DNA from 3 places in the Bradyrhizobium sp. AZCC 1610 genome. Region 2 is predicted to be linked to each of the others. Evidence: predicted binding sites of a transcription regulator. Region 2 holds the regulator's gene; each other region holds the start of a gene.

Region 1 (4,389 bases), 2.4 Mb from region 2:
GAAATCCTCCATCGCGGGATAGAGCACTTCCTCGACCGCCGGGCTAAGGCGATGGATCTCGTCTATAAACAGGACGTCGCGCTCTTCGAGATTGGTCAGCAGCGCGGCGAGATCGCCGGCCTTGGCAATGACGGGACCGGACGTCGCGCGGAAACCGACGCCGAGTTCGCGCGCCACGATCTGCGCCAGCGTGGTCTTGCCGAGGCCCGGGGGACCGACGAACAGCACGTGATCCAGTGCCTCGCCCCGCTTGCGCGCGGCCTCGATGAAGATCGAGAGATTCTTGCGCGCCTGCGCCTGACCGACGAATTCAGAGAGCAGTTGCGGCCGCAGCGCGGTGTCACCGACATCGTCGGAACGGCGCTCGGGGGTGACGATGCGGGAGGGGGTGTTCACCCGTTGCCCCTCCGGTACTTGTTCGGCAAAAGCTCGCCGATGGTGACGACCTTCGGCTCGCGGCCATTGTCGGGAACGATGACCCGCGCCTTTGCATCGTAATCATGGATCAGCTCGCGACAGATGCCGCAGGGCGATACCACGGCGATACTGCCGGGCTCGTCCGGCTTGGGATGGCGCACGGCGACGATGGTCTCAATGCCGCGATCGCCGGTTTCGGTGATGGCGCGCCCAATGGCGATCGCCTCCGCGCAGACGGCGATCCGGCCGATATAGGCATCGATATTCACGCCAGTGACGATGCGGCCGTCGCGGGTGCGCATCGCAGCGCCGACCTCCTGCCACTTGTTGCGATAACGCGGCCTGATCGCGTCAATCGCGGCGGCAATTAGTTCCTGGTCTTTCTCGCTCAACATGGCAGCAACGCATTCCTTCGACAGTCAGTCGCGAACATAGTCTATTTCGCCAGTTCCTTCAGTCCCGGCGCGGTATCGCCGACACCGTTGGATCGGCGCCCGGGCGTGACAATGCGGGAGGATGTGATCATGCCGCGACCTGGTTAGCGGTCCGGCGGCGGAATGGCCACAGGAGCGTGTTGCAGATCAGCCAGCTCAGTATCGCGGCACCAGTATGCAGGACCAGGAATATCGATAACCCTTCCCAGGCAGGCGGACCGGCGCGTTTCACCATCATAAAAACGGTGTACGCCACGGTGACGAATAGCGACCCAAAAAAGATCGGCCGGAAGGGCACCATTCCGTCCCGTGATGCGGCTTGAGCGATCGAAGCCACGAAGGCCAGGAACAGCGCCTGCACACCGCCGGCAATATAGGAAGCTACCGCAAAAACGCCGAACGTCCGCAGATAGATCGAGGCGTTGTAGCTCGTGGCAGGTTGACCTTGCCCGAAAATCAATGCCGTTCCCCACAGCACCAGGAAACCGAGCGGCGGGCCGGCGGCGAGAAAGATCAGGAACACCAGCGCCGTCTTCGGTGTAAATCCCACCGCGGCGCTCACGTTATCGGCCGCGCTACTCACTTCGCCAGCTCCTTTAAGCCCAGCCGGATAAGCTGCGCAGTCTCGGCTTTCTCACCGGCGCTGCGCGAGGCGGCGGCGATGGCGGCTGCCGCCTGCGGCTGACCGTAGCCGAGATTGACCAGCGCGGAAATCGCGTCGGTGACCGGGCGTGGCGCGCGGTGATCGTCGACCGCGCCGGCGAGATGCACCACGGCGGGATCGACATTGGCGAATGCAGGCGCCTTGTCCTTCAACTCGCTGACGATGCGCTCGGCGACTTTCGGGCCGACGCCGGGCGTGCGCGATACCGCGGCCTTGTCGCGCAGCGCAATGGCGTTGGCGAGTTCGGCCGGCGGCAGCGTCGAGAGCACCGCGAGTGCTACCTTGGCGCCGACGCCCTGCACGGTCTGCAGCAGGCGAAACCATTCGCGCTCGACGTCGCTGCGGAAGCCGAACAGCTTGATCTGGTCCTCGCGGACATAGGTTTCGATGGAGAGCACCGCCGCGTCACCCGGCGACGGCAGCGCCTGCAGCGTGCGCGACGAGCAATGCACCTGATAGCCGACGCCGCCGACGTCGAGGATCACGTAGTCCTCGCCGTAGGAATCGATCAGGCCTTTCAGTTTACCGATCATAGGCTCGCTACCTTCAGCCGCAGCGCCGCGCTGCCGCGGTGATGGGCGTGCGTGATGGCAATCGCGAGCGCGTCGGCGGCGTCAGGGGATTTCGGCTCGGCCTTCGGCAGCAATATCTTCAGCATCACAGCGATCTGGTTCTTGTCGGCATGTCCCGCGCCGACCACGGTCTTCTTGACCTGATTGGGCGCATATTCCGCAACCGATATGCCGAACATCGCGGGCGCCAGCATGGCGACGCCGCGGGCCTGGCCGAGTTTCAGCGTGGCGACGCCGTCCTTGTTGACAAAAGTCTGTTCGACCGCGGCCTCCGCCGGCCTGAAGTCGCCGAGGACTGCGGCAAGCCCTTCATGGATCGCCAGCAGGCGGCTGGCCAGCGGCAGACCGTCCGGCGGCTCCACCGAACCGCAGCCGATGAAGACAAGCCGGTTGCCCTCGGTCTCGATCACGCCCCAGCCGGTGCGGCGCAGGCCAGGGTCGATGCCGATGATCCGGACGGGTTGGCGAATCGGTGGGGGTGTCATGGCGTAGTGATAACGCCAGAGCCGGGTGAACGAAACATAAAGAGAACGGAAATCCCCTGGATGAGGCTGGCCGTGCCCCGGACGCGGCGCGACACGAAGTGACGCGACGCAGAGCCGGGGCCCATCTATCCGCACGGTACCCAGCAGCATGGGTCCCGGCTCTGCGGAGCAGCGTTGCACGCTGCACCGCGTCCGGGACATGAACATTCCCTACCCGCCCATCTTCGCCATCAGCGCGTCGGAAATCTCGAAATTGGCGTAGACGTTCTGGACGTCGTCGTGCTCGTTGAGGAGGTCCATCAGCTTCAACAGCTTCTCGCCGGTCTCGTCGTCGACGGCGACCGTATTCTGCGGCTTCCAGGTCAGCGCTGCCTTGCGGGCTTCGCCGAATTTCGCCTCCAGTGCCTTCGCAACCTCGCGAAAGGTTTCCTGCGAGGCGTAGATCTCGTGGCCGCTTTCGCTGGATACCACGTCGTCGGCGCCGGCCTCGATTGCGGCCTCCAGCATCGCATCGTCGGAGGCTGTGCTGGCATCATATTCTATGATGCCGGTGTGGTCGAACATGAAGGCGACCGAGCCGGTTTCGCCGAGATTGCCGCCGGACTTGGCGAAGAAGGAGCGGATGTCGGACGCGGCGCGGTTGCGGTTATCCGTCAGCGCCTCGACGATCACGGCCACCCCGCCGGGGCCGTAGCCCTCGTAGCGGATTTCGTCGTAGCTCTCGCTGTCGCCGCCGGTCGCCTTCTTGATGGCGCGCTCGATATTGTCCTTCGGCATGTTCTCCTGGCGCGCCGCGATCACGGCCGCGCGCAGCCGCGGATTCATGGCCGGGTCCGGGGTTCCGAGCTTGGCCGCCACCGTGATTTCCCGCGCCAGCTTGCCGAACAGTTTCGACCTCTGGGCATCCTGCTTGCCCTTGCGGTGCATGATGTTCTTGAATTGGGAATGGCCGGCCATGCAGGGGTCTCTTGGATTCGTCCGGAGGGGCTGTGGGGTGAAAGCGCGGCCTTATAGGCCGGCAATCGGGCAAAATCAAAGATTTGCAGCCGATTCGGGTATGGTGGTACTACCGCGCGCCGAAATATCAGGCAGTTGTTAACCATGACTTCATGCTCGGATGAGAGGATTTCGCAACCGCCCTCAACCTCCAAGAGACCCCATGGCGTTCGGTTTGTTCAAAAAGCAGGTACCGGAAGCGGTTGCGCCTGCCGCTGAAGCCAAGGTTCCGCAGGCCCCGGCCGTCAGCACCGAGGGCGATTCGGCCAAGGCAATCCTTGAGCTGCTGGAGCTCGAACTTGGCGCGATGATCCGCCAACTCGAGCGCGCGGCCAATTCGGTCGCCGGCGGCGCCGAGGCCACCGCGGCGACGCTCTCCACCATCCGCCGGCGCACCGATGCCCTGACCAGCCGGACCACCGCCGCACAGGGCACGGCGACGACCTTTTCGCAAGCCGCCGACAAGTTCACCCAGTCGGCGCAGGGGATCGGCTCGCAGGTCCGCGACGCCGGCAAGCTCGCCGATCAGGCCAGCGACGCCGCCCGCGAAGCCAGCGCCAATGTCGACCGCTTGAGGGAATCATCGGCGGCAATCGGCAATGTCGTCAACCTGATCGCGCAGATCGCACGGCAGACCACGCTGCTGGCGCTCAATTCCACCATCGAGGCCGCACGCGCCGGCGAGGCCGGACGTGGTTTCGCCGTGGTCGCCACCGAGGTGAAGGCGCTCGCGGTGCAGACCCAGAACGCCACCGAGGAAATCACCAAGAAGATCGACGCGCTGCAGCGCGACGCCGCGGGCTCGGTCGATGCCGTGCATC
Region 2 (4,389 bases):
GCCGGCCGCAGCCGACGAGCGCGAGGCCGACGCCACCGTGCTTGCGCCGCGTGTCGTGCCGCCGCGCGCCGTCGATGCGACGCCGGCCGAGGCCGACCTTCAGGCGGAGGAATAGAGGAACATCAGTGCTCGTCGACCGTCGGGCTGGCGGGTATTTCGAAGGCGCCCAGATGAAACTCCTCAGGCGCGTCGGGCTCCGATGGCAAATTGACCAGCGTGAACGACGCCTCGGGGAATTGCCGCCAGATCGCGAGATCCTCGGCCGTGATGGTGAGCCAGCCGTACCTGAACATGTATCGTCCGGGCTCGGTGACGCGTCCGGCCTTTTGCCATGTAACCTTGTTGACCACCGACTGCCCCTCGGCGCCGAGTTCTGAAAAAATTACATTACCACGATCCGCCGGCCTAAACCGGCGGATCGCGTTCGCGTTTGCGTTTATCCGGTCACGATGGATTCGGCCGGCGGCGCTTCCGTCACCTTCGGTGCACGTTCGCCCTCGGTCACCGGCAATTGCAGCACAGTCGCGCGCTGGCCTTCGCAGAGCTGCGTCACCAGCACATGGCTTCCGTCAGGAAATTCGATCGCGTCATGGTGACGGTCGGATACTTCGGGTTCGATCTGGTTAAACTTGCCGACCCGCCAGTCGGTGGTTCGCGTCCAGATCCACCGGTTATCGTATTTGACGTCCTCGGCGAACGCCAGCTCGGTGCCGGGAAGCATGCAGACCGCCACTGCTGGCTCGCGTTCCGACGCAAAGCCGCGGGTCGATGTACCGCGGAAGGTCGTGGTGATCAGCGTCTCGCCGACCTGGGCAGGCCGCGTTGCCACAGCATGCAGGCTATAGTCACACATCGGATGGCTCCCTCGTTTGAGATAGCTGACCCGTGTCTCGAAGGAGGCACAAGCCTCTATCAGAGTGGACATGGCGCAGAGCCTTTTCTTGTTTCTGGGCAATTCTGCGACTGGCGCGCTGCGCCTAAATCACAAACGCGCTAACGCGGCTTGGTTCCGGCCGCGCCACAAAAAACCCCGGCCGAAGGCCGGGGCGGGGTGTCGTCGCCGTCGTGTCTGCAATCCGACAGTTCAATACTTCCGGTACAGGCCGATCAGCTTGCCCTGAATCCGGACCCGGTTCGGCGGCAGGATGCGGACTTCGTAGGAGGCATTGGCCGGCTCCAGCGCAATCGAGGCGCCGCGGCGGCGGAAGCGCTTCAGCGTGGCTTCCTCCTCGTCGATCAGCGCCACCACGATATCGCCGGTGTCGGCGGTCTCGTTACGCTGGATCAGCGCCATGTCGCCGTCGAGAATCCCGGCGTCGACCATGGAATCGCCGCGGACTTCGAGCGCGTAATGCTCGCCGGAGCCGAGCATGTCAGGCGGCACGCTGATGGTGTGGCTGCGGGTCTGCAGCGCCTCGATCGGCGTACCGGCGGCGATCCGGCCCATCACGGGGACGGCGACCGGGCGGTTGCCGTCATCCTCGGAAGCCGGCACGCTCACCGAGCGCTTGCCGAGCGTGCCTTCGATGACGCTCGGCGTGAAGCCGCGGCGGCCGTTGCCGGCGGCAGCAAGCTCCGGCAGCTTGATGACTTCGATGGCGCGGGCGCGGTTGGGCAGCCGGCGGATGAAGCCGCGCTCCTCCAGCGCCGTAATGAGGCGGTGGATTCCGGATTTCGAGCGCAGGTCGAGCGCGTCCTTCATCTCGTCAAAGGAGGGCGGTACGCCGGCCTCTTTCAGCCGTTCATTGATGAAACGCAGAAGTTCATACTGTTTGCGCGTAAGCATCGCGAGCAATCCCCCGGTTGGCACAGTCTTTCGGTCCCGAAGCGTCAGGGTCCATCGCGGGAGTCCCTAAAACTCCCAACCCTGGACACTAGCAGTCGAAACAAATCATGAACGGACACTATATGTTCGATATGTGTTCCGCAACCACTTAATTTCAGGTGAACGCATTGCGGCTTCGGCCCAAAACGCCCTTAAAGGCGCCGTTCAGGGCATCATTCGGGCAGCCGGAGCAGTTCGCAGCGCGAACCCTTTGCGGCAGCCGGCGCGAACGGCGGACGTATCACAAGTGCCCGCGCCGCAGCGAGATTCCCGAGCAGCGATGAATCCTGGTGGCTCACCGGCACCGCCATCAGCGTGCCGTCCGCGCGCGCTTCGAGCCGTGCCCGAAGATAGTCTTCGCGCTGGTCGTTGGCGGCGAGATCGCGGCCCAGCAAGGCGCTTTCGCGCGGATGATGGATGGTGTCGCAGCCCGATAGCGCACGAATCAACGGCACCAGAAACAGGAAGCCGCAGACATAGGAGGAGACCGGATTGCCGGGCAGGCCGATCACCCGCATCGTGCCCAGCCTGCCGTGCATCATCGGCTTGCCCGGCCGCATCGCTATGCGCCAGAACGCCATGGCCGTCCCCTCGGCCTCCAGCGACCGCTTGACGAGGTCATGGTCGCCGACCGAGGCGCCGCCCAGGGTGATCAGGATATCCGCGCTTGCCTCGCGCGCACGGCGGATACCTTGCGCGGTGGCATCGACCGTGTCGGCGGCGATTCCGAGATCGACGACCTCGGCGCCCTCGGCCCGCGCCAGCGCCCGGATGCCGTAGCCGTTGGAATAGACGATCTGGCCGGGGCCGGGGGTAGCGCCCGGCATCACCAGCTCGTCGCCGGTGGCGAGGACTGCGACCTTTGGGCGGCGGTGCACCGCAAGCTCCGGATAGTTCATGCCGGCGGCGAGCGACAAATCGCGGTCGGTCAGGCGGCGCCCGCGCGTGAGCAGCACATCGCCCTCGCGGAAATCGACGCCGGCGGCGCGGATATGCCGCCCGGGAACGGCGGCTTCGGTGATGGCGAGGGAATCGCCGTCGATGGCCGTGTCTTCCTGGATGATGACGGCGTCGGCCCCCTCAGGGATCACGCCGCCGGTGAATATCCGCACCGCTTCGCCCGCGCCTACCTTCCGCTCGAACGGCCGTCCGGCCGCGACCTCGCCGATCACCTTCAGCCGCACCGAGAGATCGGCGGCATCGGCCGCGCGCACCGCATAGCCGTCCATCGCCGACATCGCCCGCGGCGGCTGCGTCCGCCGCGCGGCGACGTCGCGCGCCAGCACGCGATGCCAGGCATCGTCGAGCGCGATCATTTCCTCGGGCAGGGGTGCGGCGCCGGCAAGGATCGCAGCAAGCGCATCGGCAACAGGCATCAAGGCCACGGGCAGACCTCCTATACTTCAAGTGCGGTCAGTGCCCTTGCCACGTCATCCGTCGATGCCACGTGGATGGCACAAAGGCCGCGCGCCCGCGCACCTTCGATATTGGCGGCCGAGTCGTCGAAGAACAGGATCCTCTGTGCCGGCACGCCGATCGCTTTTACCACATGATCATAGGCTTCAGCGTCGGGTTTGCGCAAACCGATGCTCGAGGACAGGAATATCTCGCGGAAATGGCTGAGCACGTCGGCATAGGCCTGCGAGAAATGCGCGACATGGGCCGGATTGGTGTTGGAAAAAGCATAGAGCGGCATGCGTTTGGCGGCGCTTGCCAACAGCGGCGCAATTCCCGGCACCTCGCCGGTGAAAATCGCGTTCCAGCCTTCCAGGAACTGCGCGTCGGTGAGGCCGATGCCGAGCGACTGACGCAGGCTCGCAAAGAACGCCGCGTCGTCGATCCGGCCGATCTCGTGATGCTTGAAACTGTCGTTGACGACAAAACGCCTGGCGAGGTCGGCGGGCTCGCAGCCGGCGTGCCCGGCCCACGTCGCCATCACCTTGTCGAAACTGATATCGAGCACGACGCGGCCGAGGTCGAACAGCAACACGTCGACGGAGGAGGGCGCTGGCGGCAAATTCATGGCCATCGTTTACAAAACTGGCCAGGTATCGGCAACGGGCTGGACTGAATTCGGCCCGATCCGGCGCTTAAGCCCGTGCGCGGGCCGTGCTATAGCGCTTTCGGGCGAAAGCCTGCCCCGGACTGATCCGGGGTGGATGCCGGTTCGCGTGAAGAAAAGCGCGTCAAAAATAGCGCCTTGAATAGCGCCTTGGGTCGCAAGAGGGAGTGATGGCATGAAAATCCTGGGCAGAATTTTGGGCGCTGCATGTGTGATCGCCGCGCTTACCGGGCCCGTCTGGGCTCAGGCTCAGAATCCTGTTCCCAGATACGGTGAGACCGACAAGGAAAAGTCGGCAACCGAAAAAGCGGCCGAAAGGGATGCCGAAAGGGCCTACAAGCGCTCGCTCGGCAATATCCCGGAGCAGAAGAGCACCGATCCCTGGGGCACGGTGCGCAGCGACAGCGCGCCGCCGAAAGCAGCGGCCAAAGATACTGCCAAGGCGCCGCCGGCCAAGCCGAAGGCCAAATCCGCCGACGGCGCTGCAAAGTAGAGACACTTC
Region 3 (4,389 bases), 110 kb from region 2:
AAAGTGCCGTCGATCTTGACGCGCTGAAAGCCCTTCTTGAGCCATTCGGCGAGCTCCTTCCTGTACTCGCCCTTGCGGCCGCGCACGACCGGCGCGAGCAGATAGAGCCTTGTGCCTTCGGGCAGCGCCAGCACGCGGTCGACCATCTGCGAGACGATCTGGCTTTCGATCGGCAGCCCCGTGGCGGGCGAATAGGGCACGCCGACGCGCGCCCACAGCAGGCGCATATAGTCGTAGATTTCGGTGACGGTGCCGACGGTGGAGCGCGGGTTCTTCGAGGTGGTCTTCTGCTCGATCGAGATCGCGGGCGACAGGCCGTCGATCTGGTCCACATCCGGCTTCTGCATCATCTCCAGGAACTGGCGCGCGTAAGCCGAGAGCGACTCGACATAGCGGCGCTGTCCCTCGGCATAGATGGTGTCGAAGGCGAGCGAGGATTTGCCGGAGCCGGAGAGGCCGGTGAATACGACGAGCTTGTCTCTGGGAATCTCGAGATCGACGTTCTTGAGATTGTGCTCGCGCGCGCCGCGGATGGTTATCGCGCGCAATCCTGAGCCGGCGGGTGTTTGGCGCTTCGCCCTGAGCACTTCATCCATATCGGCATTTCCAGGCGCGTGAGGCGCGCCACGTTGGGCGCGCAGTGCCCGCGAGGACCGGGGATCAGGCGCCGATGATCGAAAGTCGGAACATAGGCAGAACGATGAATGATTTCCAGTGCCGCGTACAATCCATCAACGGATTGTTTGTGCAGCCATCTTTTTGGCAGCAGCCGTCAGCAGTTCCACGCACGTGAACGGTAACGTTCCACAAGCAAACAACAAGGCAAAACAAAAAGGCCGGCGCGAGGCCGGCCTTTCGGTATTCGGTTTGCTGAAAGCGAAGCTCAATACCTCGCGACGACCGGACCGCCGAAGCGGTAGTTGATACGGGCGGTGACCATATCGACGTCCTGGCTAATACGATCAGTCCGGACGGAGGCTCCGGCCGGGAAGAGCGCACCGGTGCCGACCATCACTATGTCGCGGTCTCCCATGAACAAGTGATTGTACTCGACGCCAACCGACCAGTTCGGTGCAAATCCGTATTCCAATCCGACGCCGACTGTGGCGCCCCAACGGGTATCGTTAGCCGAATCGAAGGCCACGCCGGTGGCAATATCGAGACCGGCATACTTGTTGCTGGTGACGGCCGCGCCGCCCTTGACGTAAAGCAGCGCGTTGTTCCAAGCGTACCCGACTTGCCCGGTGAAAAGACCGAAAGCATCAATCCTGGATTCGTTTCGGGTGACGAGAAGTTGAGCGCTGGTATTTGATCCCTCGAAATCAGCCCAGTTACCCTGTGCTTCGAGGCCGAAGACCCACTGAGAGGCCTGCCAGCGATAGCCGATCTGGCCGCCGACGGTTCCGCCCGTTGCATCGTGACAGCCCTCAGGCGCGGCGGGAACAACGGGGCCCACCAAAACGAAACTAGTGATGTCCCAGCAATTGCGGCTCGAACCCCAGCCTCCGTTCGCGCCGATGTAGAAGCCGCTCCAGTCGTACATCGCAATCGCGGCGGCAGGCGCCTTGGTGTAGGGCCGAGCGGCAAGGTCCGCGGCGATCGCGGGCGCCATCCCAAGCGCGATCAGAGCGGTGGTCGTCAACAAAACTTTCTTCACGTTTCTTCCTTTCGGCATTTCCAACGCAACTACCGTAGTAGTCAATTTCAGGTTGCCGGCGCATATAGCGTGAAGTCATCGCAGAATGCTGTCGCCGAAAAACCACATCCGCGGCAAATGTATGCGCAATGCAACCGGGGAGGGTATTGACTAGGCCGCGGTACAACCAAACAAAAAGGCCGGCGCGAGGCCGGCCTTTTCGGTATTCGGTTCGCTGAAAGCGAAGATCAGTACCTCGCGATAACCGGGCCGCCGAACCTGTAGTTGATGCGAGCGGTGACGATATCAACGTCCTGGCTGATCCGGTCGGTGCCGAAGAAGGCGCCAGTCGTGTCGACGAAGGTGTGGGTGCGGTCTTGCATGAACAGGTGATTGTACTCGACGCCGACCGACCAGTTCGGAGCGAAGCCGAATTCGATGCCCGCGCCGACCACGGCACCCCAGCGGGTGTCATCACCGGTGGTGCCGACCACGAGGCCCGTGGGAACATCAAAGATGCGGTAACGATCCGCCGTAACGGCCGCACCACCTTTGACATAGAACAGAACGTTGTTGGCCGCGTAACCGACTTGGCCCGTGATCAGGCCGAATGCATCAATGCGCGACTCGTTGCGGAGCGTCGGATCGATCAGGCTGACATTGCTGCCCTGGAAGTCGGCCCAGTTGCCCTGGCCTTCAATGCCGAACACCCAGGTGCCGGCCTGCCAGCGATAACCGATCTGACCGCCGACGGTACCGCCGTCTGCGTCATGGCAACCCTCGGCTCCGACGAACGCGCCGGCCACGTCCACGAAGTCCCAGCACTTACGGCTCGTACCCCAGCCACCGTTGGCGCCGATGTAGAAGCCGCTCCAGTCGTACACGACGGCGACCGGCGCCGGCGGGGCCTTGGTGTAAGGACGCGCAGCGAGGTCAGCGGCCGCCGCAGGCGCAGCGAACGCGATGAGAGCAACCGTACCTAACAGAAACTTCTTCATCCTCTTAATCTCCAGCTTGTCCGCTTCCCTGGGTCCCGAAGCGTTTCGAAATGACGCGAGCGCCCCGCGCCGGTAGGTAATTTTATAGCGCGACTCGCTCGGAAATTGCGTCTCCGAATTGCAACACCCATGATCCAAAATATGGAGCCAAGCCAATGATCTACCTGCGTTATTCCTGTTAGCGGGCGGAACTTTCGGTTCCATTTTGTCATTTTCGAGACTCGATTGTGGCGAACCAAAGTCGCCCTATAGCTGAGTAGTGTGTTCGACCCACGGCTATGTGAGATTGCCGGAACAAAGCTGGAACGCTCGCGAGGGCGATGCTATATGTGGATAACCGCCGACTTGCCGAGGGATCGCTAAGTCGGCGGAGCTTGCGAGCGTATAGGGTCGCTTCGGATGTCCGGAAGCGGACGCGAAAGAGCGGACAACGCGACAGGATCAAGAACTGGCGACAGGTCAAGAATTGAAGGCGGCCGGAATAGAAGCGGCCTGACCAGTGATTTTTTACCGGTGATTTTTGCCGGCGATATCGAGTGGAGAGCGGCGATGGCGGGAAGTGTGAACAAGGTGATTCTGGTCGGCAACCTCGGCAAGGATCCTGAAATCCGGCGGACACAGGACGGGCGGCCGATTGCCAATCTGAGCATCGCGACCTCGGAGACCTGGCGCGACAAGGGCACCGGCGAGCGCAAGGAAAAGACCGAGTGGCACCGCGTCGTGATCTTCTCTGAACCGCTTTGCAAGATTGTCGAGCAGTATCTGAAGAAGGGCGCCAAGGTGTACATCGAGGGCGCGCTGCAGACCCGCAAATGGACCGACCAGAGCGGGGTCGAGAAATACTCGACCGAAGTTGTGCTGCAGGGCTTCAACTCGACCCTGACCATGCTCGACGGCCGCAGCGGCGGCGGCGGTGGCGGCAGCTTCGGCTCCGACGATTCCGGCGGTGATTTCGGCTCCGGCGGGCCGGTCAGCTCCGCGCCGAGGCGACCGGTTGCAGCCGGCGCGCGCAACAGCGACATGGACGACGATATCCCGTTCTAAGGGCTGCGTCGCCGGTTCTGAGGGCTGCGTCGCCGGCTGAACCGCCCTCGGGTTTCGGAAGCGCCCGCCATGAGCCTCGCGCCGCTGCTCGATGCCGCTCCCATGATACCGGTTCATGCCTTTGCGGCCATGGCGGCGTTCGCGCTCGGCATCGTGCAGTTCGCCGCCCCGAAGGGGACGCTGCCGCACCGGACGATCGGCTGGATCTGGGTCGGCCTGATGGTCGTCGTCGCCGCCAGCTCGTTCTGGATCCACGAGATCCGCTTGCTCGGTCCCTGGAGCCCGATCCACCTGCTATCGATCATGGTTCTGGTCCTTCTGCCGGTGGCCGTCATTGCCGCGCGCCGCCACAATGTGAGCCGTCACCGCAAGACGATGATCGGTATCTTCACCGGAGGGTTGGTCGTCGCCGGCCTGTTCACCCTGCTGCCGGGACGGATCATGCATGCGGTGTTTTTCGGCCCTTAGGCCGATTCAGGAAACACCACTCCAGCGCCGCGTTTCCGGGCCTGGAAATGCCGGCTCCGGCGAACCCCGCGCAATCCCGTAAGTCCATGAAAAAACGAGCGGAAAAACAACCCTTCCGGAACGCGTCAGGGTGGTTATCGGGCCTCCGATGCGCTATATGATTCTCAGTTGAGAACTGACCGGATTCCCCTTTGTCTGACCCTGAAGATAACAAGCCCGGCGAGCCGCCGGAGCCTTCCGATA

What was found. The regulator LexA, encoded in region 2, represses DNA repair genes until DNA is damaged. The targets are predictions, from matches to a motif close to TGTTCNNNNTGTGTTCNG.
Region 1: a site for LexA is predicted at 2,603-2,620, ahead of ruvC (crossover junction endodeoxyribonuclease RuvC). Genes of this name have one in related genera too.
Region 3: a site for LexA is predicted at 2,925-2,942, ahead of V1279_RS16985 (single-stranded DNA-binding protein). Genes of this name have one in related genera too.

Annotation. Positions count from the first base shown of each region.
Region 1 is NZ_JAZHRR010000001.1:5,972,948-5,977,336, forward strand. It holds gene ruvB (Holliday junction branch migration DNA helicase RuvB) at 1-396, opposite strand, end outside; gene V1279_RS29400 (cytidine deaminase) at 393-812, opposite strand; gene V1279_RS29405 (hypothetical protein) at 940-1,434, opposite strand; gene ruvA (Holliday junction branch migration protein RuvA) at 1,431-2,048, opposite strand; gene ruvC (crossover junction endodeoxyribonuclease RuvC) at 2,045-2,572, opposite strand; gene V1279_RS29420 (YebC/PmpR family DNA-binding transcriptional regulator) at 2,783-3,529, opposite strand; gene V1279_RS29425 (methyl-accepting chemotaxis protein) at 3,732-4,389, shown strand, end outside.
Region 2 is NZ_JAZHRR010000001.1:3,536,303-3,540,691, reverse strand. It holds gene V1279_RS17555 (ComEC/Rec2 family competence protein) at 1-115, shown strand, start outside; gene V1279_RS17550 (hypothetical protein) at 123-350, opposite strand; gene V1279_RS17545 (hypothetical protein) at 437-853, opposite strand; gene lexA (transcriptional repressor LexA) at 1,085-1,786, opposite strand; gene V1279_RS17535 (molybdopterin molybdotransferase MoeA) at 1,999-3,210, opposite strand; gene V1279_RS17530 (HAD-IA family hydrolase) at 3,222-3,848, opposite strand; gene V1279_RS17525 (hypothetical protein) at 4,063-4,380, shown strand.
Region 3 is NZ_JAZHRR010000001.1:3,424,285-3,428,673, reverse strand. It holds gene uvrA (excinuclease ABC subunit UvrA) at 1-596, opposite strand, end outside; gene V1279_RS16995 (outer membrane protein) at 884-1,657, opposite strand; gene V1279_RS16990 (outer membrane protein) at 1,885-2,634, opposite strand; gene V1279_RS16985 (single-stranded DNA-binding protein) at 3,184-3,678, shown strand; gene V1279_RS16980 (DUF2306 domain-containing protein) at 3,748-4,146, shown strand; gene gyrA (DNA gyrase subunit A) at 4,338-4,389, shown strand, end outside.